3 regions of the Paenarthrobacter sp. YJN-5 genome follow, and region 1 is predicted to be linked to each of the others. Evidence: riboswitches for the same ligand, from Rfam matches in the RefSeq annotation. Region 1 holds a riboswitch; each other region holds the start of a gene.
What was found. Region 1 has a riboswitch for thiamine pyrophosphate ahead of thiD (bifunctional hydroxymethylpyrimidine kinase/phosphomethylpyrimidine kinase). Riboswitches for the same ligand answer to the same signal wherever they lie in the genome.
Positions count from the first base shown of each region.

Region 1 (9,692 bases):
CGGTTGTGGCAGCTGTCTTCGAAGGCCACCGCGTTATTGAAGGCTTCCGCTCGCTGGCGGGAACCACGGACCCGACGACGGCGGCGCCCGGAACCATCCGCGGCGACTTCGGCCGTGACTGGGGACTGGCTGTCCAGCAGAACCTGGTCCACGGCTCCGACTCGGTGGAGTCCGCCGAGCGCGAGATCAAGATCTGGTTCGAGTAAAACCTGGCGCACCTTCAGCGAAATGACAGTTAAGGCCAATGTTCATCACGAACATTGGCCTTAACTGTCATCTCGCGGTGTTTGAGAAAGTGCTTAGTAGCCGGACGTTCCGGCGAAAACATGGAGGAACGCGAAGAAGATCGTCGCAATGACTGCCACATAAAGCAGTGCCACGATGATCCACCCCGAATCGCCCAGCACCTTGGTCAGCCTGGCAGGCGCCTTAATGACCCCGTGGCTGATGTTGCGGATGGTGACCCACACAAACATGGGAATCATGGCTGCCCAGACCACCATGCAGAACGGGCACAGGACGTTGATCGCGTACAAAGCCTGCGACCACAACCAGACCACGAACGCGAAACCGAGCGTCACTCCAGCCTGCAGGCCCAGCCAGTAACCCCGGGAAAACCTGGCACCGGCAAGGATTCCCATGGCCGTGGTGATGATCACGGCGAAGGCGACGATGCCAATGAACATGTTCGGGAATCCGAAGAGGGAACTTTGCCACGTCTTCATCACTGTTCCGCAGGAGACCCATGGATTTACGTCGCATGCAGTGACGTGGTTGGGGTCCTGGAGCACCTGGAGCTTTTCCAGCACCAACGCCCCCGAGGCCAGCCAACCGACGACGCCTGTCACCAGGAGCAGCCAGGCAAACGGCTTGTCCCTTACGGCTGCGGGCAGCGTATCCCTGTGCGGTGCGGGTCCGGCAGCAGGGGGCGGGGCGTGGTGGTCCAGGTTTCCCCTGGCAGTGCTTGGCATCGCGGATGCATCCTCTTCCAACGGGTGGCCCCGGTCTGGCCGGGATGGGTTCTTTGGAGGATTCTAACGCCGCATGCTGAACCCTGCGCCCAGCTTTCCCTTCCACAACCGGTAGGCGACACGGTTCCTACCCCGTGAATGTGCGGGGGTGTGAGAGAATGGACATGGCCGGAAGCCGATCCACATTCGTCATCCGGTCCGGTGACTTGTTCCCAAGACCGCCAGCATGAGCAGGGCCTGCACGGATCGACTGATCCGCTACAGGCCCGCCATGACAATGGACGGCACCTGGTTGTGGCAGCTGAACAACGGGTTTTAGAACCAAGGCACTGGCCTTCCAGGGCTGCCGCACCCCAAGGATGGTGCGAACCGGAAGGCATACTACTGACTTCTGTCAACGCCTGCGGGTTTTGACAATATTTGCCCCATTGGGTGCCGGATGTGGCGGCGCTTCCGGGGCAGGAGTGTTGCCACATATGGATAATGACCAGGTTGTAGCCGTAAATGATGGGGCGGAACCCGCGGAAGCAGCGGAGGCGCCCAAGAAAACCACCCGCGCCAGGACCGCCCGCGCGCCCCGCAAGACTGCCGCCAAGGCAGCTGCCGACAGTGCGGCAGAGCCGGTGCCCGCCGAAGAAGCTGCCGATGCCGCTGCGGCTGTCCAGGCCCCCGATGCCGCTGCCGGCGCACCGGCTCCTGAAGAACCAGCTGTGCAGGCTCCGGCACGTCGAAGCCGTGCCCGCAAGAAGGTTGAGCCTGCTGAGCCCCTTCCCGGCTTCGATGGGACCCCTGCGCCGGATGCGCAGGTAGAGACCACAGAACCGGCAGTGGCCACAGAATCGGCAGAAACCACAGAACCGGCAGTGGCAACAGAACCGGCAGAGTCTGCCGCTGAGGCCGCAGACGCAGCAGCAACCGCCGCTGAGCCCGCAGAAGCGCAAGCCGAGGCTGCACCGGAAAAGCCGGTCCGCCGTCGTCGTACTGCAAAAGCAAAGGTTGAAGCTCCGCAGGCCGATAGCGCCGAAGCCGAAGCCACAGCCGGTGCCGCGGATGCAGAGCCCATCGCAGAAACCAGTCAGGAAGTTCCGGCCGAAGCAGCGGAGGAGCAGGCTGAAACGGACGCTGCCGGTTCGTCCTCCTTGTTCCTTGAGCCGGTCTCCATCACCTCCATGATCTTCCAGGCGCCCGACCTCAGCGCTGTTGTCCGCCCGGCCGAAGAAAAAGACGCCGAGACCGACGATGAGACTGAGGCCAGTGGTGAAGCTGAGTCGGAGGATGCCGGCAGCCGTCGCCGTCGCCGCAGCCGGGGACGCCGCGGACGCCGCGGCAACGAACGCGATGACAACGATGCCGAAGGCAGCAGCGAAACCGAAGACGACGAAGCTCCCGCTGCGGAGGCGTTGGAAGAGGGCGTCACTTCGCGTCGTCGCCGTCGGCGGCGTCGGGGGGACCAGGACCTTGAACTGACCGGCGGATCGGATGACGATCCGCCCAACACGGTCACCCGGGTACGGGCGCCCCGCCCCATCACCGAGACCGCTGCCTCCAACCGGGTGGCGAGCGTCAAGGGTTCAACCAGGCTCGAAGCCAAGAAGCAGCGACGCCGCGAATCGCGCGAAACCGGTCGCCGCCGCCAGGTCATCACCGAGGCCGAGTTCCTGGCGCGTCGTGAGTCCGTCGACCGCCAGATGATCGTCCGCCAGCGCGATGACAGAATCCAGATCGGCGTCCTGGAAGACGGCGTGCTGGCTGAACACTTTGTTTCCAAGACCCAGCAGGACTCCCTCATCGGAAACGTCTACCTGGGCAAAGTACAGAACGTCCTGCCGTCCATGGAGGCAGCGTTCGTCGACATTGGACGCGGCCGCAATGCGGTGCTCTATGCCGGCGAGGTGAACTGGGACGCGGTGAACCTTGAGGGCCAACCGCGCCGGATCGAGAACGCGCTCAAGTCCGGAGACTCGGTCCTGGTGCAGGTCACCAAGGACCCCGTGGGTCACAAGGGTGCGCGCCTGACCAGCCAGATCTCCCTGCCGGGCCGCTACCTCGTCTATGTTCCGGGCGGTTCCATGACCGGAATCTCCCGGAAACTGCCCGATGTGGAACGGAACCGCCTCAAGCGGATCCTCAAGGACCGTTTGCCGGAGAATGCCGGCGTGATTGTCCGCACGGCCGCCGAAGGCGCGTCGGAAGAGGAACTGACCCACGACATCAACCGCCTCCGGGCGCAGTGGGAAGGCATCGAGAGCCAGGCATCCTCAACCAAGGTCCTTGCCCCGGAACTGCTGTACGGCGAACCGGACCTCACCATCAAGGTGGTTCGGGACGTCTTCAACGAAGACTTCTCCAAGCTGATTGTTTCCGGCGACGAAGCCTGGGACACCATTGAGGCCTACGTTACGTACGTTGCACCTGACCTGGTGGGTCGCTTGGAAAAGTGGACCAAGGACCAGGACATCTTTGCTGCCTGGCGCATTGACGAACAAATCCACAAGGCTCTGGAACGCAAGGTCTTCCTGCCGTCCGGCGGCTCTTTGGTGATCGACCGTACCGAGGCCATGACTGTGGTGGACGTCAACACCGGCAAGTTCACCGGCAGCGGCGGCAACTTGGAAGAGACCGTCACCAAGAACAACCTGGAAGCGGCCGAAGAGGTAGTCCGTCAGCTCCGCCTCCGTGACATCGGCGGCATCATCGTCATCGACTTCATCGATATGGTCCTGGAGTCCAACAGGGACTTGGTGCTGCGCCGGCTGGTGGAGTGCCTTGGCCGCGACCGCACCAAGCACCAGGTGGCGGAGGTGACGTCCCTGGGCCTCGTCCAGATGACGCGCAAGCGCATGGGCACAGGCTTGCTGGAGGTCTTCGGTGAGCAATGCGAGCACTGTGCCGGCCGCGGCGTGGTGACGCACGACGAGCCCGTGGAGCACCGCCGCGCCAACGTGGTGGCTGCCGAGCAGCACCGGTCCCACACCGAAGCCCAGCAGCCGTCCCAGCGCAGTGAGCGTAAGCGTCGCCGCGGCAAGGGTGGCAACCAGGCACCGGAAGTTACGACGCCGGTCCAGCTGGCCGCTGCCCCGGCGGCACCCGCTCCGGCTGAGTCCGTGGACCCCGCCCAGAAAGCCAAGGCAGAGGCTACCCGGGCCGCATTGGCGACGATAGCCGCTGCTGCGCACGCTGCACACCTGCATGATGACGAGGTGCACCGCGCCGAGGAAGCAGCCCGCGCCGCCGGCAAGGCGGAAGCAGGCCAGCCGGGTCCCGCCCAGGCGGACCCTGCCCGGAAGACTCCTGCGCAGTCGGCTCCTGCCCACGGGGAGGCCGCCCAGGCCCCTGCGCAGGGCGGGCAGACTCAGGGCTCCACCCCGGCAGAAACTGCGGCCAGGGAGGGCCGTCCGGCTCCGGTACTGCGCTTCGGCGGAGAGGAAGTGGCTCTGCCCTTCGTGGAGCATCACGACGAACCTGCCAAGAAGCCTGCCATGAGCCTGGATCTGCTGGCTGAGGCCTTCTCGCACTTGGGTGGCACACCTGAGGTTGTCCCCGGGTCTGAGGTTGCCGGGTCTGGGGTTGCCGGGTCCGGGAAGGACGCGCCCGGGAACGTTGAATCTGCTGACGCACCCGTGAGCGCCGACGTCTTGGCAGCCACGTCCGCTGGTACTGAACCCGTGGAGTCCCGGTCCGGCGCCCGTGGCCGGCGCGGCAGGCGGAACCGCAGTGCCAGCAGGGCCCAGGGCGCCGCCAACGAGACCAACGTTGAGCACCACGACGTTCGGGCCGCCACAGGTGGCGGGACCTCGCACGAAGCGAAGGCGCCGGTTGAGCCGGCAAAGAAGCCAACTGCAGCATCGGAGCCGATCATCCTTGGGGTGGGTGTTCCGGCTTCGGAGCTGTAAACAGGTACTGAAGACACAGGTGGAACGAAGGCCGCGCAGCGCATGCTGTGCGGCCTTCGTCGTGCAACGGGTCATCATCGCCCACTGGGGTCATATCCAGGCCGTTAGCCGCCGGGGTTCCCGGCGTGAGGGGCTTCCGGGCTAGGCTAGGACACTGACACGGGGTGCCGGGCATAGGGCCGGGCTGAGATCCAGACCCGTTGAACCTGTCCGGTTAGCACCGGCGAAGGGATGTCTCCATGACTTCAATGTCGTCTTCTGCTGTTTATCCGTTGCCAGCGGTCATCCGTACACATCCGAGGGTGTTGAGCATTGCTGGTTCGGACCCCTCCGGCGGGGCGGGTATCCAAGCGGACCTTAAAAGCATTGCTGCGCACGGCGGCTACGGTATGGCCGCCATCACCGCGTTGACGGCCCAGAACACGCGGGGCGTCAGCGGTGTGCATGTACCGCCGGTGGAATTCCTCCGCCAGCAGTTGGAAACCGTCAGCAGCGACGTCGCTATCGACTCCGTGAAGATCGGGATGCTCGGTGATGCCGCCGTCATCAACGAGGTCCGGACCTGGCTTGCCAAGGTACGTTCCGCCGTCGTGGTCCTGGACCCGGTGATGGTGGCCACCAGCGGTGACCGGCTGCTGCGGGAATCAGCCGAGGCAGCCTTGCGTGACCTTCTGCCGATGGCGGACCTCATCACACCCAACCTTCCGGAACTGGCCATGCTGCTGGGGGAGCCCGAAGCGCAGGACTGGCCTGCGGCGCTGGACCAGGGCAAACGGTTGGCCGGGGAGTGCGGCAATACTGTGCTGGTCAAGGGAGGCCACTTGCCGGGGGCGCATTGTCCGGATGCGCTCATCAACACCAGCGGTTTGCTGCGTCAGGACGTGATCGAAGTCGGGGGCCCGCGTGTTCAGACACGGAACAGCCACGGCACCGGCTGCTCGTTGTCCTCGGCCCTGGCCACTGTCCAAGCCAGAACAGGAGATTGGGAGGCGTCCCTGCGCGAAGTCAAGCCCTGGTTGCGCGAGGCGCTGATAAGGGCTGACGACCTTGAAGTGGGCCAGGGGAGCGGTCCGATCCACCATTTCCACCACCTCGGGGAAACATCCCGGCCCGGAGCCTTCGCTGCTCTCCTGTGGAAGGAAGCCGCCGTGGAGCTGGAAGCAATCCACGGGCTTGCCTTCATACGGGACTTGGGGTCCGGGGAGTTGCCGGAGTCCGAGTTCAGCTACTACTTGGCCCAGGACGCCCTTTACCTCAACGGGTATTCCAGGGTGCTTGCCCGGGCGGGTGCCCTCGCTCCGACGGAAGAAGAGCAGCTGTTCTGGGCCCGGGGTTCCCAACAGTGCCTTGACGTGGAATCCGAATTGCACCGGAACTGGCTGAGCGGCCGTGAAGCGACGACGCAGAGCGGCCCAGTCACCAAGGCCTATGTGGACCATCTGATGGCGTCATCTGCTTCGGGAAGCTACGGCGTCCTGCTTGCTGCGGTCCTGCCCTGCTACTGGCTGTATGCGGAAGTGGGGCAGCAACTGCACGCCAACTTCGTCCAGGCCGGTTCCCCGGAGAACCATCCCTACGCGGATTGGCTGAGGACCTATGCGGACGAGGATTTTGCGGAGGCGACGAGGAAGGCGATTGCTCTCACGGATGCCGCAGCAGCTGCGGCATCCGGCCGTGAGCGGGGTGCCATGAAGGAAGCCTTCGTCCAGTCCTGCCGCTACGAGACCGCGTTCTTTGATGCCCCAAGACTGTATTCGTAACACGGACGCCGCGCGTCGGACGGGAAATCAACGGCAAGGCCACGTAGAGGCTGTAAGCTGTATGGGCACGGTGCCGGGAACGTCCGTTCCTACTGGTGACAAGCGTCACGTGGTGGCTTCCGGACCCGGCCTCATTTGCAGCTGAAGGTCAAACTAGCGTAATCTTGATCTTCGGTGCTTACGCCAACACTTGGGTTATGCCCCTTGGAATTGTTCATGGGATGACTCGCGGGCTTCGATCTGAAGTCCACGGCGTTGAGGCACAGCGTGAACCAGGCCTGATTCCGGTTCGGGGTTCCGCACGCAAATTTAGTAAGAAACGTCGAGAGAAGTGAGTACCCAAGTGGTGTACGCGATTGTCCGCGCAGGCGGCCGCCAAGAAAAGGTTTCCGTTGGAGACTACGTAACTCTGAACCGCGTCCCCGGTGGAGCCGGCAGCACGCTTGAGCTGCCCGCCTTGCTCCTGGTTGACGGCGACAAGGTCACCTCCGCTGCTGCGGACCTGGCCAAGGTGAAGGTCACGGCTGAGATCCTGGAAGACCTCCGCGGTCCCAAGATTGTCATCCAGAAGTTCAAGAACAAGACCGGCTACAAGAAGCGCCAGGGTCACCGTCAGGAACTGACCAAGATCAAGATCACGAGCATCGCGTAACGTCCGTTACGTAGTTCAGATTTCAGTTTCCCCAGAAATTTAGAGGCAGGCATTTCACATGGCACACAAAAAAGGCGCGAGCTCCACTCGCAACGGTCGTGACTCCAACGCACAGCGCCTCGGCGTCAAGCGTTTCGGTGGCCAGGTAGTTTCCGCAGGCGAAATCATCGTTCGCCAGCGTGGCACCCACTTCCACCCCGGTGCAGGCGTCGGTCGCGGTGGCGACGACACCCTATTCGCCCTCGAAGCCGGTGCGGTTGAGTTCGGTACTCGCCGTGGCCGTCGCGTGGTGAACATCGTTGCTGCTGCTGCCGCAGAGTAACAACACTTTCTGAACCGGTGGAGCGGGCCAACAGGTCCGCTCCACTGTTCTTTTAACCGCATTACAATCGTTCAGGGCGCCAGGCGCACTGGGCAAGGCGTTCGCGCTGTTGACAGCAATAGAGGAGATTCACGTGGCGAGCTTTGTAGACCGGGTAGTCCTGCACGTATCCGGCGGTACCGGCGGCCATGGCTGTGTCTCCGTCAAGCGCGAGAAGTTCAAGCCGCTGGGCGGGCCCGACGGCGGCAACGGGGGCAATGGCGGCGACGTCATCCTCCGTGTCTCGAGCCAGACCACCACGCTCCTTGATTACCACCATGCCCCGCACCGCCACGCCACCAACGGCGGCCCTGGCATGGGTGATTGGCGTGACGGCAAGAACGGGGAAACACTGGTTCTTCCCGTTCCTGACGGCACGGTGGTCAAGACCAAGGACGGAAAGGTCCTGGCAGACCTGGTCGGAGAAGGAACCGAGTTCGTTGCAGCTGCCGGTGGCATCGGGGGACTGGGCAATGCAGCACTCTCCTCGCAAAAGCGCCGCGCTCCGGGGTTCGCCCTCCTGGGAATCGAGGGAGAATCCAGCGACATCGTCCTGGAGCTGAAGTCCATTGCCGACATCGCCCTGGTCGGTTTCCCTTCCGCCGGAAAATCAAGCCTGATTGCCGCGATGTCGGCAGCCCGGCCCAAGATTGCCGACTACCCCTTCACCACGTTGGTGCCTAACCTGGGCGTGGTCCAGGCCGGCGACGTGCGTTTCACCATCGCGGACGTGCCCGGGCTTATCGAAGGCGCCAGCGAGGGCCGCGGCCTCGGCCACAACTTCCTCCGCCACGTCGAGCGTTGCGCGGCGCTGGTGCACGTGCTGGACTGCGGAACGCTCGAATCGGACCGGGACCCGCTGTCCGACCTCGCCATCATTGAAGCGGAACTTGAGAAGTACGCCGTTGACATGAGCTACGCGGGAGTGGACGGGGAAGTGGTTCCCCTGAACGAACGCCCCAAGCTGGTGGTGCTCAACAAGGTGGACCTGCCGGACGGCAAGGACATGGCCGAATTCGTCAGGCCGGACCTCGAAGCCCGCGGCTACCGCGTGTTCGAAGTATCGGCCACCAGCCGCGAAGGCCTGCGCCCGCTCAGCTTCGCCATGGCCGAGATCGTCAAGGCTGCCCGTGACGCCGTCAAGGCTGCACCGCCCAAGGTTGCCCCGCAGGTCCTGCGGCCGCGCGCCGTCAACGAGGCCGGTTTCCGGATCCGCCGCGAAGAGAAGAACCTCGAGCCGCTCTTCCGTGTCCTGGGTGAAAAGCCCGTGCGCTGGGTCAAGCAGACTGATTTCACCAACGAGGAAGCTATCGGCTACCTCGCCGACCGCCTTGCCAAGCTGGGCGTGGAAACCGAACTCTTCAAGGTCGGGGCCAAGCCCGGAGACACCGTGGTGATCGGCGAAGACGACGGCGTCGTCTTCGACTGGGAACCCACCATGATGGCCGGTGCCGAACTCCTTGCCACTCCGCGCGGCACGGACATCCGCATCGCCGACATCGGCGATCGTCCCACCCGTGCCCAGAAGCGCGAGGAGCAGCTTGAGCGCCGCGAGGCCAAGGCTGCCGCGCGCGCCGAACTGGAAGCCGAGCGCAAGGCGGGCATCTGGACGGAATCCGCCAGCCGCCGTCGTGCCCAAACCGTCAAGGAAAGCAACCTGGACAACGGTGATGACGACTAGCACTTTCGAAGCACCGGAAGCAGGCCTCCACCAGCGCCGCGAGCTTGCCGAAGCCAAGCGCATCGTCGTCAAGGTGGGTTCCTCGTCGCTGACCAGCATCAAGGGCGGTATTTCCGAGAAGTCGCTGACGGCTTTGGTGAATGCCCTGGCAGTGAAGCGCAATGCCGGTGCCGAGATCATCCTGGTTTCCTCCGGTGCCATCGCGGCGGGGTTGGCGCCCCTGGGCCTGGCCAAGCGTCCCAAGGACCTGGCCACCCAGCAGGCAGCGGCCAGTGTTGGGCAGGGGCTGTTGATGGCGCGGTACACGCAGGCGTTCAACGCCCACGGAGTCACCGTCAGCCAAGTCCTTCTCACCGCAGACGACCTGATGCGCC
Region 1 covers NZ_CP053544.1:2,099,146-2,108,837, forward strand. The annotation lists gene ndk (nucleoside-diphosphate kinase) at 1-206, shown strand, start outside; gene HMI59_RS10035 (vitamin K epoxide reductase family protein) at 300-971, opposite strand; gene HMI59_RS10040 (ribonuclease E/G) at 1,448-4,864, shown strand; TPP riboswitch at 5,015-5,113, shown strand; gene thiD (bifunctional hydroxymethylpyrimidine kinase/phosphomethylpyrimidine kinase) at 5,104-6,624, shown strand; gene rplU (50S ribosomal protein L21) at 6,968-7,276, shown strand; gene rpmA (50S ribosomal protein L27) at 7,335-7,598, shown strand; gene obgE (GTPase ObgE) at 7,732-9,318, shown strand; gene proB (glutamate 5-kinase) at 9,308-9,692, shown strand, end outside.

Region 2 (9,692 bases), 630 kb from region 1:
CGGTAGGCGGCTATTCTCTGCCTACATGTCAGTAGACGGGCTTCTCCGGTTCCACATCCCGCACCCAGGCGAGGATGCCGCCGTCGAGATGGCTGACACGCGTGTACCCCGCCTTCCGTGCGGCCTCCAGCACTGCGGCCGAACGCGTCCCTGCCTTGCAGTGGAACACGATGTCCCGGTTCTGCGGCAGGTCAACCCAGGCCTCACCGGCCAGGATCCTTCCCTGCGGAATCAGCACGGCGCCATCGATATTCACGATGCTGTACTCGCCTGATTCCCTCACGTCCACCAGGTCAAAATCGCGCTCCCCCGCTGCACGTTCGGCCAGCATCGCGGCGAGTTCCTTGGCTGTGACGGTGTGTTCGCCGTCGGTCGGGGCCGGCGGCGTAACCCCGCAGAATGCCTCGTAGTCCGTCAGTTCAGTGATGGGTTGGGCTTCGGGATCCTTGGACACCTTGATTTCGCGCCAGCTGCCGCCCAACGCGTCGAAGAGGGCAACCCGCCCCAGCAGGGAACGCCCGACGCCGGTAATCAGCTTCACTGCCTCGGTCACCATCAGCGAGCCCACTGCGGCGCACAGCATGCCGAAGACACCGCCCTCGCCGCAGGAGGGCACCGAGCCGGCGGGCGGGGCTTCGGGGTACAGGTCGCGGTAGGTGGGGCCGTGTTCTGCCCAGAACACGCTGACCTGGCCGTCAAAACGGAAGATGGAGCCCCAGACGTACGGCTTGCCGAGGATCGCTGCGGCATCGTTGACCAGGTAGCGCGTGGCGAAGTTGTCCGCACCGTCGAGGATGAGGTCATAGCCCGCAAAAAGCTCCAGCGCGTTGGACGCATCCAGCCGCTGGTTGTGCAGGACTACGGTGACCAGCGGATTGAGCTCGGCGATGGCCTTGCGTGCGGACTCGATCTTGGGTGTGCCCACATCGTGAACACCGTGGATGACCTGGCGCTGGAGGTTGCTCAGGTCAACGGCGTCATCGTCCACGATGCCCAGAGTCCCGACGCCGGCCGCGGCCAGGTACAAAAGCGCCGGAGAGCCCAGGCCACCGGCACCTATGACAAGGACTTTCGCATTCTTAAGCCTGCGTTGGCCCACCGCGCCGATTTCGGGAATGATGAGATGCCGGGAGTACCGTTCCACCTCGGCCGGCGTCAGTCCGTCGGCCGGTTCAACGAGTGGCGGCAGGACCGCGGGCGCAGTGGGGGCAGCAAGAATTGAGGCCATACCCCAATGTATGCCTGCCGATGCCGCCCGGTCATATTACCCACCGGTACAGTGGTCATAACTGCAAAGGAAAGGCGGCAGACTGTGGCTGACGGCGCACGGGCAAACGATGGGGCAGCAGCAAAGCAGGAACGGTCCGGTTCCACCCGCTCAGCAAGGTTGCCGCGGGACGAGCGCCGGGCACAATTACTGAACGCGGCATTGGAGGTTTTCGTTTCCAATGGCTTCCATGGAGCAGCCATGGATGAGATCGCCGAAACCGCCCACGTCAGCAAACCGGTCCTCTACCAGCACTTTCCCTCCAAACGGGACCTCTACATGGCGTTGCTGGACAGCCATCTGGCCGCACTGACGGAACTGATGCTCAGCGCGCTGAACTCCACCACGGACAACAAGGAACGCGTCAAGGCGGTAATGCGCGCCTATTACAAGTTCATTGCCGATGACGACCAGGCCCACCGCCTCGTCTTCGAATCGGACCTCATCAATGATCCCGACGTCAGCTCACGCCTGGAGACGTTCAACAAGACGTTCGCGGACGCAGTAGCCCATGTGATCGCCGAAGACACCAAGCTGCCGCCCCTTGAAGCTCAGTTGCTGGGCCGCGGCCTGGCGGGAATGGCGCAGGTCAGCGCCCGGTACTGGCTGGAAACGGATGGAAACCTTGACCTCGATGTGGCCAGTGATCTGATCTATCGTTTAGCTTGGCGCGGAATCAGTCGATTCCCCAAAGAGTCCTAGGCTACAAATAAGGGACTGACCTAAAACGTTGATTGGCTTGGAGGCCTTGTTGTGGAAGTAAAGATCGGCATTCAGAACGTTGGCCGCGAAATTGTGCTCGAATCCTCGCTCGATGCCGAGGCCGTAGGCAAGCTTGTTTCAGACGCCCTGTCCAAAGGCTCGGAATTGCGCCTCACCGATGATAAGGGCCGTCAGGTCATCGTTCCGGGCGGTGCCCTGGGCTACGTCGAGATCGGCGCTGAGGAAGTTCGTCGCGTGGGCTTCGGCGCACTCTGATCCAGAACGCCCGCAACGCTAAGGAGACCCCATGCTTTCCCTCGTCGTGATGGTGTTCGTAACCGTCGCCACCGGCTTCCTGGTGTGGGCAAACGACAAACGGCATGGCAAGTACGGCATTGCCGTCCCCGCGGGAGTATCCCTCGGAGTCGGGGCCCTCAGCTGGATCGCCTTCATTGCGGCCGGCTTCGGCTACCAGCCGGGGCTGACCTGGATTCCATGGGTCTTGCCGATCGTCCTTGGCACGGCAGCTGCGGCAGGCGTCGCGGTGTTCCTTGGCAGGACCCGGACCCTGCGGGACACTGAAGCGCTCACCAAAGCACTCCGTCTGTAGCACCTTCCCGGCTCAACGGGGCGACTAACAACTGTGGCCACCGCCCGCATGGGGTGGTGGCCACAGTTGTCAGCAGTACCCGCCGTCGCAGCTTTAGTAGGGACTCAGAGGAACTCTGCCCGGCCCTCCATCGCCGATGATGCCAGCGCGTGTTCCCTCCGTGGAATGCGGCCTGCCAGCCTGGCCAGCCTGCCTGCCTTGACGGCGTGCATGAATGCCTCACCCATCTGGACAGGGTTCTGGGCACGCGTCACCGCTGTGGCCAGGAGGACAGCGTCGCAACCGAGCTCCATGGCCAGTGCCGCATCGGAAGCAGTTCCGATGCCTGCGTCCAGGACAACAGGCACGGAGGCACGGGACACAATGACTTCAATGTTGTGCGGGTTAAGGATGCCCAGGCCGGTTCCGATCGGTGCTCCGAGGGGCATGACCGCAGTGGCGCCGAGGTTTTCCAGTCGCAGTGCCAACACGGGGTCGTCGTTGGTGTACGCGAATACTTTGAAACCCCGATTGACCAGTTGTTCAGTGGCGTCGACGAGTTCAACCGCGTCCGGCAACAGCGTGTGTTCGTCCGCGATGACTTCCAGCTTCACCCAATCGGTCTCCAGTGCCTCGCGGGCCAGCTCAGCGGTGAGGACAGCGTCCTTGGCAGTGAAACAACCTGCCGTGTTGGGCAGCACCCGGATGTTGTTGTCCACCAGCAGTTGGAACAGCGAGCCCGTCTCGGCCGGCGAGTAGCGGCGCATGGCCACCGTGGTGAGCTCCGTACCGGAAGCAACCAGGGCCGCCCCCAAACCGTCCAGGCTCGGGGCGCCACCGGTGCCCATAATGAGCCGCGAACTGAAGGCGACACCGTCGATTTCCAGCGTGTCAGTAGTGGTTTCGGTGTTGAGGATAGTCATGGTCAGCCTCCCTGGACTGCGGTAACGAGTTCGAGTTCATCGCCGTCGGCGAGGTTCGTTGCTGCCCACTGGCTACGCGGGACCACCTCCGCATTGCGCGCGACGGCGACACCCAGCTTGCCGCCGTCGGCCGCCTGTCCGCTCGGGTCGAGGATGCGGCCCGTAACGGACGTGACCAGGGTGCTGACGGATGCGCCATCGGCCACGGTGTGCCGGGCGCCATTGAGTGTGATGTTCATGCTGTTTCCTTGGTGGAAGCGATGGATGGTGTTGGAATGCCGCGCCCGGCGAGGGCGCCTTGCGGAGAAAAACGATCCGGACGGAACCGGACCCACCGGTCATCCGCGGAACCGTCGAGCAAGCCGGCCACGATCTGTGCGGCTATGGGGGTCAGGAGTACGCCGTGGCGGAAGAAACCCGTGGCTATGATCAGGCCCCGGACGGCGCCGTCCGGCGCACCCACCCGCCCCAGGAGCGGGGCGTTGTCCGGTGTTCCCGGCCGTGCCCGGGCTGTCACTTCGATGAGTTCCAGCTCACCGACTGCGGGGACCAGGACCTGGGCGTCCCGAAGCAGCTGGTACACGCCTCCGGCAGACACCGCATTCGATCCCGTCGAAAGCCCGTCCTCGCGTTGGGTTGCCCCGATCACCACGGTCCCGTCCTCGCGGGGCACGATGTACACCGGCACTCCCCGCACCATTCCGCGGACTGTGGAGGTCAGCAACGGCCGCAGGTCCTTCGGTACCCGGAGCCTGAGGATGTCTCCGTAAACCGGCCTGAGCGGCAGGTGCAGGTCCTCAGGAAGTCCGCCGGTCGCCGCAGCCGCCAAGCCATTGGCCAGCACGGTTTCCCTTGCCGCTACCACTTGGCCGGTGGAGAGTTCAGCGCCTACAACGCGGTCACCCTCCCACAGCAGCCGCCGGGCCGCCGCTGCCAGCTGGAACCCGCAGCTTGCGCCCGGGACCCATGTGGCATCCGACGGGGTGTGCGCGGCCAATCCGGCGAGTATGCACTCCGCCAGCCGGCGGGGGTCCACTTGGTGGTCGGCCGGGATATCGAAAGCGCATGAAATTCCGGGGCTGAGCAGCGGCTCGCGCTGCCGCGCGTCCCGCAGCATCAACGGCTCCACTGTGAGCCCCGCCGCCTGTTGCACGGAGCGCAGATCGGCGAGCGCCCGTCGATCGGCGGCGTCGGCACCCACCGCGAGCGTCGACGTCGTGCTGTAGCCGGTGGTGACGCCGGTACCGGACAATCCGGACACGAACGTTGGCCATAGCCTGGACGATTCGAGCATCAGTTCCAGGAGATCTTCTTCCTGGTAGTGGAGTTCGCTCACGGGGGCCAGCATCCCGGCCGCTGCAAAGGTTGCTCCACTGGCAGGGTTCGGATCGATGAGGGCCACGGAACGGCCTGTGGCCCGGATCCGGTGGGCGATGCCCAGGCCGACTACGCCTGCGCCGATGACGGCAACGTCTGCTTCGATGGCTTCTGCCATTGGTTTCCTTCCCTACGCCGGTATTAGCCGGATCAGGTCAAGCGGTCGGCTCTGAAGCCCTCTCAGCCGGACGGTCATATGACGCTGTCACGGCTCCCGCAGTACGTGCCCAGTTTAGAGGAACTACTCTGGTTTCCATGACCCAGCCTGATCTCCTGACCGACGCCCGCCTCTACCTGTGCACCGATGCCCGCCGGCGGCAAGGCGATTTCGAAGACTTTGTGGACGCCGCGTTCGAAGGCGGCGTGGACATCATCCAGCTCCGTGACAAGACCCTTGAGGCCGCCGAGGAACTGGAGTTGCTCGAGGTCCTGAACAAAGTTGCCACCCGCCGTTCCAAGCTCTGGGCGGTCAACGACCGGGCTGATATCGCCCGTGTTTCCGGGGCTCCTGTGTTCCACGTGGGCCAAAAGGACCTCCCGCTGCCCGTGGCCCGGCAGCTGCTCGGGGACACCGCTGCCATAGGTCTTTCCACGCATGGGCCTGATCAGGTGGACGCGGCCATTGCGGCTTCGTCGGGCAGCGAAGGACTGGACTACTTCTGCGTCGGTCCCCTCTGGGCCACACCCACCAAACCGGGCCGGACGCCAGTGGGCCTGGGCTTGGTCACATATGCCACCGAAGCTGTGGAACGCGCAGGATCCGCCCTTCCCTGGTTTGCCATTGGCGGGATCGATCTTTCGAATGTGGAGCAGGTGGTTGCGGCAGGAGCCAGCCGCATCGTCGTAGTCCGCGCCATCACCGACGCAGAAGACCCGACGGCGGCGGCCAAAGCGCTGCTCGAAGCCCTGGACGCCTAGGCAGTCAGTCCGAGGCCCGTCATCCGGCGCCCGTGGTGATCGGCGAGTTCCGCCGTCAACCGGCGTACCTCCGCCTTGGCCTGTCCGTCATGAAGTACGGCACGCAGGTCCGGGTGCTCCAACGCCACCCGTTGCACCTGGGTGAGGGCCTCACCGACCAGCCTTCGGCCCCATAGGGCAAGGCGCGAAGCCAACCTGGGATCGTCCCTCAGGGCCCGCATGAGGAGGATGCGCAACGCCTCGGTGGCTTGGTCCGCAGAAGCGACTTTCCGGACGAATTGCTGTGTCCCGGCGTCCAGGAAGCCGGACACCGTCCTGTAGAAGTCCGAGGACACCGTGTCGATGATGTACGCCTTCAGAACAGACTCGTACCAGTCCCCTGGCGGGGTGCGCTCATGGAAGTGATCGAACGACGGCTGGAAGCGAAGCATGGCGTCTTCGGGGTCCCGCCCCATCTCGGTAAGCCTGCCGCTGATCAACGCATAGTTGCCGAACGCACCGACCGCGATCTTGGCAAAGGTAGCCCGGTCCCGGAGGGTAGGGGCAAAGCGGGAGTCCGCGGACAACCGCCCGAACGCTGACAATTCGCCATAGGCCATGGCTCCCAGCAGCTCTGCCGGGAGAACGTCCGCGGGAATCCCGCCAAGAGTGGACGTGCCCATGGTCCAAGACTATCCGCCGTTTTCGGGCTAGTCTGACTTTCGTGTCACATCACCGGATAGCGCCCAACGTCGACGATTCTTCCGACCGGCTCGCTGCCTCCCTGGCTGCCTTGAGGAGCGAGCTGGAACTACCCGGCGACTACCCTGCCGACGCCGAGCATGAAGCGCGCCAGGCGGTTCAAAACCTGCAGTTGCCGCCCCGCAGCCTGCTGGACGTGCCGTTCGTGACCATAGACCCCGCGACTTCCACCGATCTGGACCAAGCGCTGTTCATTCAGCGGAACGATGCCGGCTACAAGGTCCTGTACGCAATTGCCGACGTGCCTTCCTTCGTGGCCCCCGGCGGAGCCTTGGACGCCGAAACGCGGCGGCGCGGGCAAACGTTCTACGCACCGGACGGAAGGGTCCCGCTGCATCCGGAGGTCATCAGCGAGCAAGCCGGGAGCCTCCTGGCAGAGCAGGAATGCAGCGCCTTCGTGTGGGACTTCGACCTCGACCACAACGCGGAAGTGGTCTCCATGTCCGTGGAGCGGGCCACCGTTCGCAGCCGTGCAAAGCTCAGCTACAAGGGTGCACAGAAGCAGATCGATGCGGGAACCGCCCCCGAGGTCCTCATGCTCCTGAAGGAAGTGGGCCTGAAGCGGGTCGAACTCGAGCGCAAACGCGGCGGGGCGAGCCTGAACATGCCCGAACAGGAGATCGTCCAGGTCACCGACGGCGACTACCGGATCGTGGCTGCTCCCTCGCTGCCGATCGAGGACTGGAACGCCCAGATGTCCCTGATGACCGGAATGGCTGCGGCCCAATTGATGCTCGACGGCAAGGTGGGCATCCTGCGGACCATGCCGGCCCCTGATGAGCGCTCCTTGCTCCACTTCAAACGCCAAACCCAGGCCTTGGGAAAACCGTGGGACGGCGACATCAGCTACGGCGAGTACCTCCGGACCCTAGATGGTTCGGATCCGAAGCAATTGGCCATCCTCCACTCCGCCGGCATGCTGTTCCGGGGCGCCGGCTACACCCCGTTCGACGGAGAGGTACCGGAGAACGTCATCCAGTCCGCCATCGGGGCCCCGTACGCGCACACCACTGCTCCACTCCGCAGGCTCATTGACCGCTTTGTCCTGGTGATCTGCGAAGCCCTCAGCAACGGCCGGGAGATCCCCGCCTGGGCGCGGGAAGCGCTGCCTGACCTGCCCGGGATCATGGCTGCTTCCGACTCATTGGCCGGCCGCTTGGAGCGAATGGCCCTGGACACCGTGGAAGCCGCGCTCGCGGCAAACCACGTAGGTCAGGTATTCGACGCCGTGGTGATCTCCGGGTCCAAGCCAGCCAACGGGAACGGCAACGGCAATGGCCCCTACGGCACCGTGCAGATTGCCGAACCTGCCCTCACTGCCCGATGCGATGGTGAGCTGGTGTCCGGAACCCAAGTGCGCGTGCGCCTGGTGAAGGCCGACATCACCGGCCGGGTGATCAGGTTCGAACTGGCCGAATGACACCTTGTGGGCCAGGGAATCCGCGGTGTCGGGCCGCTATGGGCCTCGGGGATTTCGGCCGCAACGGGGTTTTTGTCCGGCACAGGATAGACTGGGACAGTAGTAATGGATGCCCGGTCGTTGATTCAGTTAATTTTTGAACTCAACAAGCCCGCCCCTACGCGATCTTGAGATGTGCCCGCTGGTCCCCAGTGCCAGTACTTAGATAGCCCGCGATCGGCTTCCACTGGAAATGCTTGCGCCAGTTCGTGCTCCGGTACAGCTTTGCCGCCGTTGAGCATGCAGCGCCTGCCCAAATGAATAAGGAAACTCCCTGTGAGTGAATTGCACACCCATGAAGTCCTGACGGACTCCACCGGAACCGAGACCATCGAACCCGAGGAAACGATCACCTCGGACGAGACCCCCCACGAGATCGAAGAGAAGTCCTTCGCCGACTTCGACGTCCGCGCGGACATCGTCGAGTCCCTTGCCGACGCCGGAATTACGCACCCGTTCCCGATCCAGGCCATGACGCTTCCCGTGGCCCTGGGCGGCCATGACATCATCGGCCAGGCGAAGACCGGAACGGGCAAGACCCTGGGCTTCGGCATTCCGGTACTCCAGCGGATCGAAGGCCGCGATGACCCCGGATACGCCAAACTTGCCGTCCAGGGTGCGCCTCAGGCGCTGATCATCGTCCCGACCCGCGAGCTTGCGGTCCAGGTGGCCAACGACCTCCAGACGGCTTCGCGCAAGCGCAACGCCCGCATCGCCACCATCTACGGCGGACGTGCCTACGAACCGCAGATCGATGCCCTCCAGAAGGGCGTGGAGATCGTGGTGGGCACCCCCGGACGCCTGATCGACCTGTACAAGCAGCGCCACCTGAGCCTCAAGAACGTCAAGATGGTAGTCCTCGATGAGGCCGACGAGATGCTCGACCTCGGCTTCCTGCCGGACGTCGAGACCCTCATCGCCGGCACTCCCCCGGTCCGCCAGACGCTGCTCTTCTCGGCCACCATGCCCGGCCCGGTCATCGCCATGGCCCGCCGGTACATGACCCAGCCCACGCATATCCGCGCTGCGGACCCCAATGACGAGGGCCTGACCAAGCGCGATATCCGCCAGCTCATCTACCGTGCGCACAGCATGGACAAGACTGAAGTCGTTGCCCGGATCCTGCAGGCCAAGGACCGCGGCCGCACCATCATCTTCACCAAGACCAAGCGCACCGCCGCGAAGGTGTCCGAGGAACTCGTGGACCGCGGCTTCGCAGCAGCGGCCATCCACGGCGATCTCGGCCAGGGAGCCCGCGAACAGGCGCTGCGTGCCTTCCGCAACAACAAAGTGGACGTGCTCGTCGCAACCGACGTCGCCGCCCGCGGCATCGACGTCGAGGACGTCACCCACGTCATCAACTACCAGTGCGTCGAAGACGAAAAGATCTACCTGCACCGCGTAGGCCGCACCGGCCGTGCCGGAAACAAGGGTACGGCCGTGACGTTCGTGGACTGGGACGACGTACCCCGCTGGGCGCTGATCAACAAGGCACTGGGACTCAACGTCCCCGAACCGGTTGAAACCTATTCCTCATCCCCGCACCTCTACACCGACCTCGACATCCCCGAGGGGACCAAGGGACGGCTGCCCCGCAACAAGCGGATGCTGGCAGGCGTGGACGCCGAGGTCCTGGAGGACCTGGGCGAGACGGGCAAGAAGAACTCCCGCTCGCGCAGCGGAGGACGCCAGGGCGGATCCGGTCGCGATGGTGGC
Region 2 covers NZ_CP053544.1:1,465,157-1,474,848, reverse strand. The annotation lists gene moeB (molybdopterin-synthase adenylyltransferase MoeB) at 29-1,228, opposite strand; gene HMI59_RS07005 (TetR/AcrR family transcriptional regulator) at 1,313-1,969, shown strand; gene HMI59_RS07000 (DUF3107 domain-containing protein) at 2,021-2,245, shown strand; gene HMI59_RS06995 (hypothetical protein) at 2,277-2,579, shown strand; gene HMI59_RS06990 (thiazole synthase) at 2,684-3,481, opposite strand; gene thiS (sulfur carrier protein ThiS) at 3,484-3,720, opposite strand; gene thiO (glycine oxidase ThiO) at 3,717-4,976, opposite strand; TPP riboswitch at 4,969-5,086, opposite strand; gene thiE (thiamine phosphate synthase) at 5,114-5,776, shown strand; gene HMI59_RS06970 (ferritin-like fold-containing protein) at 5,773-6,438, opposite strand; gene HMI59_RS06965 (RNB domain-containing ribonuclease) at 6,480-7,937, shown strand; gene HMI59_RS06960 (DEAD/DEAH box helicase) at 8,253-9,692, shown strand, end outside.
Region 2: another riboswitch for thiamine pyrophosphate. It lies ahead of thiO (glycine oxidase ThiO); the one in region 1 lies ahead of thiD (bifunctional hydroxymethylpyrimidine kinase/phosphomethylpyrimidine kinase).

Region 3 (9,692 bases), 1.5 Mb from region 1:
TTGGGCAGGCCGGACGCGGCCCTTGCCGGACTGGCACTGTTGCTGGCCCACGGTTTGTTCAAGGCAACGCTGTTTCTGGTGGTGGGCATCATCGATCACCAATCGGGTACGCGTGATATCCGCAAGCTGTCCGGCGTATTCCGTTCCTCCCGGGCTTTGGGCGTAGTGGCTGCCATCGCCGCAGCATCGATGGCCGGCGTGCCGCCATTGGCGGGTTTCGTGGCCAAGGAGTCTGTGTTCGAGACGTTCGTGCATTACGCCACTGAGCCCGATGCGCCCGACTGGGGCATCTGGATCCTGGTGGGGCTGGTGATCGGCTCCATCCTCACATTCGCTTACAGTGCGCGGTTCATGTGGGGGGCATTTGCCACGAAGCCCGGCATTGAACGCACCCCGTTCAAGGCCATCAAGCCGGCCTTCCTCGCCGCCCCCGCCATCCTTGCCGCGCTGTCAATCGCCTACGGCGTCTGGCCCGTGCCGGTGGACGCTTGGATCCAGCCCTACGCCGCGCTCTTCGCAGGCAAGGAAAACACCGTCGACGCCGGACACCTGGCTTTGTGGCATGGCGTCACTCCCGCTTTGGGACTGACAGCATTGACTTTCGCGGTGGGCGCGGCGATGTTCTACGGCCGCAACTTCGTGTCCCGGGCACAGGCATTCGTCCCTGACTGGGTGGATGGCGACCGCGCCTACCAGCACACCATCGGCGCGTTGGACGACGTCGCAGTCTGGATCACCGGCCGCACGCAGCGTGGTTCCCTGTACTTCTACCTGACGGTCATCCTCAGTGTCGCTTTCACGGTTCCCCTGACGGCACTGCTCGTTTCCAACAAGCCGTTGCCCGGCAACGTGTACTTCATTGATCCCAATTCGCCGCTCCAGCTGATTGTGGGAATCGGCATTGTGGTGGGTGCGTTGGCGGCCGTCCGGGCCAACAAACGTTTCCTCGCCGTACTCATGGTGTCCGTCACCGGTTACGGGATCGCCCTGGTCTTCGCCCTCCAAGGCGCTCCTGACCTCGCCTTGACCCAGATGCTTGTGGAAACAATCGTCCTGGTTGCTTTCGTGCTGGCCATGCGCAGCCTTCCTGCAGAGCTGCGGGACCGCACCGGCGGCAGGCTGCGGGTTATCCGCGTCATTATCGGTGCAGCCTTTGGCGCCACCATGATCTTCGTTGCCATGTTCGCGATGGGTGCTCGGGTGGCCACGCCGGTCTCCCTGGAATTCCCGAAGCTTGCCTACGAAGGCGGCGGGGGACTGAACGTCGTCAACGTGACCCTCGTGGACATACGGGCATGGGACACGTTCGGTGAGATCTCGGTGCTGGCCGTTGCAGCCACCGGTGTGGCCAGCTTGATCTTCGTGCGCAGCCGGGGCGACCGGATCCGCACGTCTGCGGCAGTACCTGAAGGCAGTGTGGGCCGGCGGGTGGAGCGCGATTCCCGCGACAGTGCCACGCTGGCCGTCGCCCGGAAGTTCAGCGACGTGACACGCGATGCCTGGCTTGTGGCAGGCCGTACCCTGGCCCCCGAGCGCAGGTCCATCATCTTCGAAGTTGTCACCAGGTTGATCTTCCACTCCATGATTGTCTTCTCGATCTACCTGCTTTTGGCCGGACACAACCTGCCGGGCGGCGGCTTTGCGGGAGGCCTGACAGCAGGCCTGGCCCTCACCATTCGTTATCTGGCCGGCGGCCGGTTCGAGCTCAGTGAGGCAGCGACGGTCAGCGCCGGAACGCTCCTGGGAACGGGCCTGGCCACGGCGGCTGCGTCCGGCGTCGTACCGCTGTTCCTTGGCGGCCAGGTGTTCCAGAGCGCCATCATCGAGTTCTGGCTCCCGGTGTTCGGGGACGTCAAGTTCGTCACCTCCACCATCTTCGATATCGGCGTGTACGTCGTGGTGGTGGGCCTGGCCCTGGACGTGCTCCGCAGCCTTGGTGCCGAGATCGACGAACACTTTGAAGGAAAGGGAGCCCCCATCGCCGAGGAAGACGCCGCCGAGACCGCCTCTGCAGGGAAGGGCAACGCATGAGCATCAACCTGACCTTGCTGATCGTCATGGGCGTTCTCTACGCCTGCGGGATCTACCTCATCCTGGAACGCAGCCTCACGCGCGTCCTGCTGGGCCTGATGCTGCTGGCAAATGCCACCAACATCCTCATCCTCGCGACCGGCGGCTACGCGGGCCTGGCTCCCTTGTACAGCAAAGAGACAGACCCGGGAGCCTACAACGACCCCCTGCCGCAGGCTTTGATCCTGACGTCGATCGTCATCTCCTTCGCCGTCACGGCTTTCATGCTCGGCATCATCTACCGGACCTGGGCGCTGGCACGGCAAGACGAAATCCAGGATGACGTTGAAGACCGCCGCGTGGCCAAAACACCCAGCTACGACGCTGAAGACGATGCGATCGTTCCCTTGGAAACCTCGGAGTTCGCCATTACGCCGTCCACCCCCGAGGAACGACTGCACCCGGAAGAAACTGAAACCCCCAAAACGGCAAAGAGCCGGGAAGGAGGCAGCGCGTGAACCTCGCTAACCTGTCACCGCTTGCTGTCCTTCTCCCCATCCTGGGCGCTGCGCTGGCGTTCGTCTTGATCCGGCACACTGCGGCGCAGCGTGCCGTCAGCATCGGGATCCTGAGCCTCACGTTGATTCTGGAATCCTTCCTCCTCTTCTCCGTGTGGAACGGCGGCACGACGTCCGTCACGCTGGGCGGTTGGCTGCCTCCGTGGGGTGTGGTTCTGGTGGTGGATCAGTTCTCCTCACTCATGCTGGTGGTCTCCACGGTGGTGAGCCTGGCGGTTTTGATTTACGCAACCGGCCAGGGCATGGCCGACGGCGACCAGGAAGCTCCCGTCTCGATCTTCCACCCCACGTACTTGATCCTCGTGGCTGGCGTGTCCAATGCCTTCCTCACGGGTGACCTTTTCAACCTCTACGTGGGCTTCGAGATCCTCCTGACAGCGAGCTACGTTCTCATGACCCTGGGAGGTACCGGACCACGCATCCGCGCCGGCGTCACCTACGTGGTGGTCTCCGTTGTCTCCTCGGTCCTGTTCCTGATCGCCATCGCCATGATTTACGGCGCCACCGGCACCATCACCATGGCGGACCTGGCCATCAAACTGGCCGAGCTGGACGACGGGACCCGGAATCTCCTGCACGTGATGCTCTTGGTCGCCTTCGGGATCAAGGCAGCTGTCTTCCCGCTGTCGTTCTGGCTGCCGGACTCCTATCCGACGGCCCCCGCGCCGGTCACGGCCGTGTTCGCCGGCCTGTTGACCAAAGTGGGCGTGTACGCCATGGTGCGGACGGAGACGCTCCTCTTCCCGGGGGACACGCTCAACACCCCGCTCATGGTGGTGGCCCTGCTGACGATGGTGGTGGGCATCCTTGGTGCCCTGGCGCAGAGCGACATCAAACGTCTGCTCTCCTTCACGTTGGTCAGCCACATCGGTTACATGGTGTTCGGCCTGGCGATGTCTTCCGTGACGGGGCTGGGAGCAGCGGTCTTCTATGTGGCCCACCACATTACGGTGCAGACGAGCCTGTTCCTGGTCACTGGCCTCATTGAGCGTCGCGGTGGATCATCGTCCATCGACAGGTTGGGCGGACTGGCCAAGCTCTCCCCGCTGCTGGCCCTGCTGTTCTTCGTACCGGCCATGAACCTTGCAGGCATTCCGCCCTTCTCAGGCTTCCTGGGCAAACTCGGCCTTCTGCAGGCCGGTGTGGACCTGGGAACACCGCTGGCCATCACGCTTGTAGTGGGCGGGGTTGTCACAAGCCTCTTGACCCTGCTGGCGATCGCCCGCGTCTGGAACAGGGCCTTCTGGCGCAAGCCCGAGGACGCCGACTTCCCGGACCCCGTCCTTCAATCTCCCGGCAGCGTCGGAGTCCTCCCGCGAAGCATGGTGGGTTCCACCGCAGCCCTGGTGGTCTTCGGAGTGGCACTGACAGTCTTCGCCGGACCGCTCTTCAAACTCGCCGGCGGCTCTGCGGAAATCATGCTGGACCGGGGTGCGTACATCCACTCCGTCCTGGGTGATACCGCTCCCGTGCCCGCGCAGGCGCAGCCGGGTGATGCCAAATGAGCCGTAAACCCATATCCTTCCGGACCGAACTGCCGCTGCTGGTATGGCTCGTCATCGTGTGGGGTGCCCTCTGGCGGGACTTCAGCCCGGGCAATCTGCTGTTCGGCGCGTTGATCGCGATCATTGTGGCCAAGCTGTTCTACCTTCCGCCCGTGGAGCTCAGCGGACGGTTCAACGTGCTCCGGGCATTCCGCTTCGCCCTCATGTTCCTCGGCAAAGTGGCGGCAGCGAGCTTCCTTGTCCTCTACCTCGCCGTGGTTAAAGGGCCCAGCGTGCGCAGCGCCGTCGTCGCTGTTCCGTTGCGGAGCCATTCCGACCTCATGGTGACGGCCACCGGCCACGTCATTTCGCTGATTCCGGGCTCGCTGGTGGTGGAAGTGGACCGCTCCACGTCCACCCTGTACCTGCACGCCCTGAACATGAAAACCGAAGAGGACATCCAGAAGATCCGCCGGGAGGTCCAGGACATCGAGGCCGGGCTGATCCGGATCATGGGAACACGTGAAGAACTGGACGCGCTGCAGGCCGAGCAGCACCCAGGTGTGAAAGGGGCAGCGCTGTGAAAGAACTTGTACTGGTGGTGACGGCGGCAATCCTGAGCCTGGCTGCTGCCGGGGCCATCATCCGGATCGCCGTCGGCCCGTCCCTCCTGGACCGCGTACTGGCATCGGACGTCCTGCTGGCCATCCTGGGCGCGGCGCTGGCTATCGACATGGCCGTGAACCGTCACTTGAACAACCTCATGCTGCTGGTTGCCCTGGCCGTTATTGGATTCATCGGATCCGTGACGGTTGCCCGCTTCGTGGCCGACAGAAGGGGGCAAAGCAATGAGTCCTGATGCAACCGGCCTGGACGCCGTCATTGATGGCGTGACCGCCGTCTTTCTGGTGGTGGGCGCGCTGATGTCCCTGGGCGCCGCTATTGGCTTGCTGCGTTTTCCGGACCTGATGAGCCGCATGCACGCCGCCACCAAGCCCCAGGTGCTGGGGCTGTTCCTGATGCTGGCCTCCATAGGGCTGCAGATGAGGACGTGGTGGGTGTGGCCGGTCCTGCTGGTGGCCTGGATCTTCCAGCTGCTCACCGCGCCAGTCTCCGCGCACATGGTGGGCCGCTCCGCGTACCGCACCAAGCACGGGCACAGGGAACTGCTGACCAAGGATGAACTGGAAGCCGTGGTCCAGCGGGCAGCCGAAAGCCAAAACGAGAACTGATCCGTTGCCCGTGTGCAGGAAAGCTCCTAGATGATGTCTTGGGACTTCGCGAAGCGGGCAATGGCACGCTGGGTTCCGCGGCTGGTGAGCACCTGGATGAGCGTGCTGACGAAAGCCGACACTAACGCGAAGGTCAGGGCTGAGCGGAGGCTCGTCTCGACGTCGTCGTGGCCTGCGGGCGGCTTGTGGCCTGTGGCCTTTTCCCAACCCTTGTTCACCAGTTTGGTGCCAAGGAAACCCGCGCCGAGGCTCACGCCGGCACCCAGAAGCTTGAAGAAGAAGTTCATGACCTCAGCCTAGCGTCACGGCGGTGGGGGCCGCGTTTTACTGCTTGTTCCCGCGTTCCTTCAGGAACGCAGCCATGGAGCCAGGAGGTGACAGGACGGGCCGCACTTGGTGCTCGGCCTGCCACACGGCCTCCACGCTGTGGAACTCCGAGATCTCCTTGAGCAGGAAATAGGTTGGCGGCATGAGCTGGAGCTTGCCTTCTGCCTCTGCCGCCAGGATGCCTTCCACCGGCATCCAGAGTGACTGCCAGGCCTCCGTGGTTTGGTGCTGCGGCTCGGCTCCGGGGGCGGGCCTGGCCACGTAGAAGTAGGTGTCGAAGCGCTTGGGCATGTCCGTGGGCGTCACCCAGTTGGCCCAGGGGCGGAGCTGGGAGGCGTCGAGGCTCAGCCCTGCTTCCTCGAACACTTCACGGATGGCAGCCGCCAACACCGTGCCTGCTTGCGCATGCGGGTCGGAGGCCGCGATCGAGCTCATCGACCAATCGGCCGCATGCCTTTCCAGCAGTTCGGAGGAGTAGTTCCAGCCCTCCGCGTCCGAGGCATCGACGCGACCGCCGGGGAACACCACCATGCCTGCTGCAAAGTCCATGGAAGAGACCCTGTGCTGGACAAAGGCTTCCAGCCCCGCTGACGCATCCCGAAGCAGGATCACGCTGGCGGCAAGGCGGGGTTCGGCCACGGGGGTGTCCTTGGCTGGCTGTTCTGACATGGGATGGGCGCCCCTCTTGCTGCTGTGAATCCGGTGTGCTGAATCTGCTGGCCCCATTCTCTCAGGTGTGCGGCACAGCCGGTCCCGGCTGTGCGCCCGTGAAACAGCAAAAAGGTTTATGACCGGGCCCATAACCCGGCGCACCCCTTCCGGTGTAAACTGGGCACGCCCACAAGGGCAGATTGATAACGACAGGGGAGCGCCGCCGTCGAACCTGCAGGCATGCAGGAGACGCGAGGGCGCTGAGAGTGCGGACAGCCGCAGACCCTCGAACCTGATCCGGTTAGTACCGGCGCAAGGGAGTCGAGCTTCTCAGAGTGTCCGGAACCGGATGGCAGCAGGCCACCGGGAATACCGGGGAGCACTTTCCCCTCCTGTAACCTCAGGAGGCTAAGAATGACCACGTCAAGCGTGAAGAAGACCGGCAACAGCTGGCGCGTTGTAGACATTGTGGTGGCGGCGCTGATTGCCATCGCAGGCGGAGTGATCTTCTGGGCCTGGTCCCAGGGCGCCGCACTCGTATCCGTTCCCATGAATGCTGCTTATCCGCCCCTCACCGGCCTGATCGCCGGCGGGTGGATGATCCCGGCCGTGCTGGGCATGCTCATCATCCGCAAACCGGGAGCAGCGCTGTTCTGCGAAGCCGTCGCAGCAACGGGTGAGCTCATCATGGGGTCCCAGTACGGCACCACGGTCCTGATCTCCGGCATCCTGCAGGGCCTCGGAGCAGAACTGATCTTCGCTGCTTTCCGCTACAAGAAGTTCAACCTCCCGGTGGCCCTCCTCGCGGGTGCCGGGGCAGGACTGTTCTGCGGCCTTAACGATTCCTTCATGCCGTGGGGTTGGAACATCGCCTACGAAGCCGTCGACAAGCTGGCCTACATCGCCTTCACCACCGTTTCGGGCGCAATCATCGCCGGGGCACTGTCATGGGTGGCCACCCGCGGGCTCGCGTCCACGGGCGTCCTGAGCTCCTTCGCTTCCCGGAAAGCCGCGTCAGAGCCAGTCTTCAACTGATGGGACCGGCACAGGTACGGCCCGCCGCCATCTCCGCCAACGGCTGGGGCTGGCGGCATTCCGGCCGGACGGTACCAGCCATCCAGGGGCTGGACCTGCAGATCGAACCCGGGGAACGGGTTCTGCTGCTGGGGCCGTCCGGCGCCGGTAAATCTACGTTCCTGCACGCCCTCGCCGGGGTGCTGGGCGACGAGGAAGACGACGCGGACGAGACCGGTTCCCTCCTCATCGACGGTGCGGCACCTCGCGAACAGCGGGGCCGGGCCGGGCTCATGCAGCAGGACCCGGAAACGCAAGTAGTCCTGTCCCGCGTGGGCGACGACGTCGCTTTTGGCGCCGAGAACCTTGCCGTGCCCCGTGACGACATTTGGGCACGGGTCCATGAAGCGCTCGACGACGTCGGGTTGCGTACCGCTGCCGGCGACGGCCTCGCGTTGGACCACCCGACGGCGGCTCTTTCCGGCGGGCAGAAGCAGCGCCTGGCGCTGGCCGGGATTCTGGCGATGCGGCCGGGGCTGATCCTGCTCGATGAACCAACGGCGAACCTGGACCCGGCAGGCGTGCTGGAAGTCCGGGACGCAGTTCGCCGCTGCCTTGAAAAGACCGGTGCCACGCTGGTTGTAGTGGAACACCGGGTGTCCGTGTGGAAGGACCTGGTTGACCGCATCGTGGTCCTCCAACCGGGCTCGGCCGGTGGCGGAGTGCTGTTGGACGGCCCTCCCGATCAGGTGCTCGCCGAAGCCCGGAGCATGCTCATCACAGCCGGAGTCTGGGTCCCGGGATATGTGCCCCGTACCCGTACCAGGACCACCGCCGAGGGGCCGGCGGAGTTGCTCCTCGCAGCAGAGCACGTGGCCGTTTCCCGCGAAAGGCCGCGGCGGAGGGGTTTCAAGAGCATCCCGCCCATCCCGGTCCAAGCCGGTGTGTCCGCCCAGGTTCGGGCAGGACGGGCGTTGACCATCACTGGCCCCAACGGCGCAGGGAAGTCCACCTTTGCGCTCACGATGGCCGGCCTTCTGGCGCCGGTGGCAGGAAAGGTCTCTGCCGCCGTCGAGCTTTCCGAGGGTGCCGGAATCGATCCTTTCAAGTGGAAGGCGGATCAACTGATTTCCCGCATCGGGACGGTGTTCCAGGAGCCTGAGCATCAGTTCGTCACGGGCAAAGTGATGGATGAGTTGATGTTTGGGCCCCGGCACCTTGGCAGGGGTGAGGAGCGGGTGGACGAACTCCTGGAGAGGCTCCGTTTGACGCACTTGGTGGACGCGAATCCCTACACCCTGTCCGGCGGCGAGAAGCGGCGGCTTTCCGTCGCGACCGTCCTGGCCGCCCACCCGCAGGTCCTGGTGCTTGATGAGCCCACCTTCGGGCAGGATGCCAACACCTGGGCGGAACTCGCGTCTTTCCTGTCCGAGTTGCTGGACCAGGGCACGGCCGTTGTGTCCGTCACCCACGACGAGGAATTCAGCGCAGTGCTGGGCGGCATGGAGTTGCGGCTGGACCCGGCCACTGAAGCTGCCAGGCAGGAAGCGGGTGCGGCATGAGGGATGCGCTAAGCCTCACCGGAAACAACGCGGTGCTGACCAAGGCCAACCCCCTGGCGAAGTTCGTTGCCGTCTTCCTGATTTCGATGGTCCTGGCCTTGTCCATCGACTGGGTATCGGCATCGATCGCCCTTGCCGCCGAACTCGCGCTGTTCCCGCTTGCCGGGCTGACCTTGCGGCTCTTGTGGGTGCGGGCGTGGCCGCTCATCATCGCAGCCGCAATTGGCGGGTGGAGCACTGCGATTGTCGCCGCTGACAGCGGGGCCGTACTGCTCGACGTTGGACTGTGGTCCATCAGCGAAGGTTCCCTTGAGCTGGGGCTGGGTTTCATGCTCCGCGGCTTGGCGATCGCCCTCCCGGCGATCCTCCTGATGACCTGCACGGACCCCACCGACCTTGCCGACGCGCTGGCGCAGAAGGCCCGCCTCCCGCACCGGTTCGTGTTGGGATCGTTGGCTGCGATGCGGCTTGTGGGGCTGATGGCGGAGGAATGGCAAACCATCGGCATGGCCCGGCGCGCCCGCGGGGTGGGATCGCAGGGGAACCCGGTGCAGCGGCTCAAAGCGACCCTTGGCCAGAGCTTCGGGCTGCTGGTCCAGGCTGTCCGGCGGGCGTCGCGGCTGGCTGTGACCATGGAGGCCCGGGGCTTCGGGGGAGCGCAGCGCACGTGGGCCCGGGAGTCCACCTATTCGATGCTGGACGTTTGGGTCTTGCTGGGAGGGGTGCTGATTGCCGCCGCGGCTGTGTTGGCCGCCTTGGGTGCAGGCACGTGGAGCTTCGTCTGGCGCTAGGGGTTCAGCGAGTGGATTGCTCCGCTTGGATTTGTTCGAAGCC
Region 3 covers NZ_CP053544.1:599,377-609,068, forward strand. The annotation lists gene HMI59_RS02795 (Na+/H+ antiporter subunit A) at 1-2,031, shown strand, start outside; gene HMI59_RS02800 (Na(+)/H(+) antiporter subunit C) at 2,028-2,528, shown strand; gene HMI59_RS02805 (Na+/H+ antiporter subunit D) at 2,525-4,093, shown strand; gene HMI59_RS02810 (Na+/H+ antiporter subunit E) at 4,090-4,656, shown strand; gene HMI59_RS02815 (monovalent cation/H+ antiporter complex subunit F) at 4,653-4,931, shown strand; gene mnhG (monovalent cation/H(+) antiporter subunit G) at 4,921-5,304, shown strand; gene HMI59_RS02825 (DUF4235 domain-containing protein) at 5,331-5,591, opposite strand; gene HMI59_RS02830 (NUDIX hydrolase) at 5,629-6,300, opposite strand; TPP riboswitch at 6,484-6,619, shown strand; gene HMI59_RS02835 (ECF transporter S component) at 6,697-7,317, shown strand; gene HMI59_RS02840 (ABC transporter ATP-binding protein) at 7,317-8,858, shown strand; gene HMI59_RS02845 (energy-coupling factor transporter transmembrane protein EcfT) at 8,855-9,649, shown strand; gene HMI59_RS02850 (GNAT family N-acetyltransferase) at 9,654-9,692, opposite strand, start outside.
Region 3: another riboswitch for thiamine pyrophosphate. It lies ahead of HMI59_RS02835 (ECF transporter S component); the one in region 1 lies ahead of thiD (bifunctional hydroxymethylpyrimidine kinase/phosphomethylpyrimidine kinase).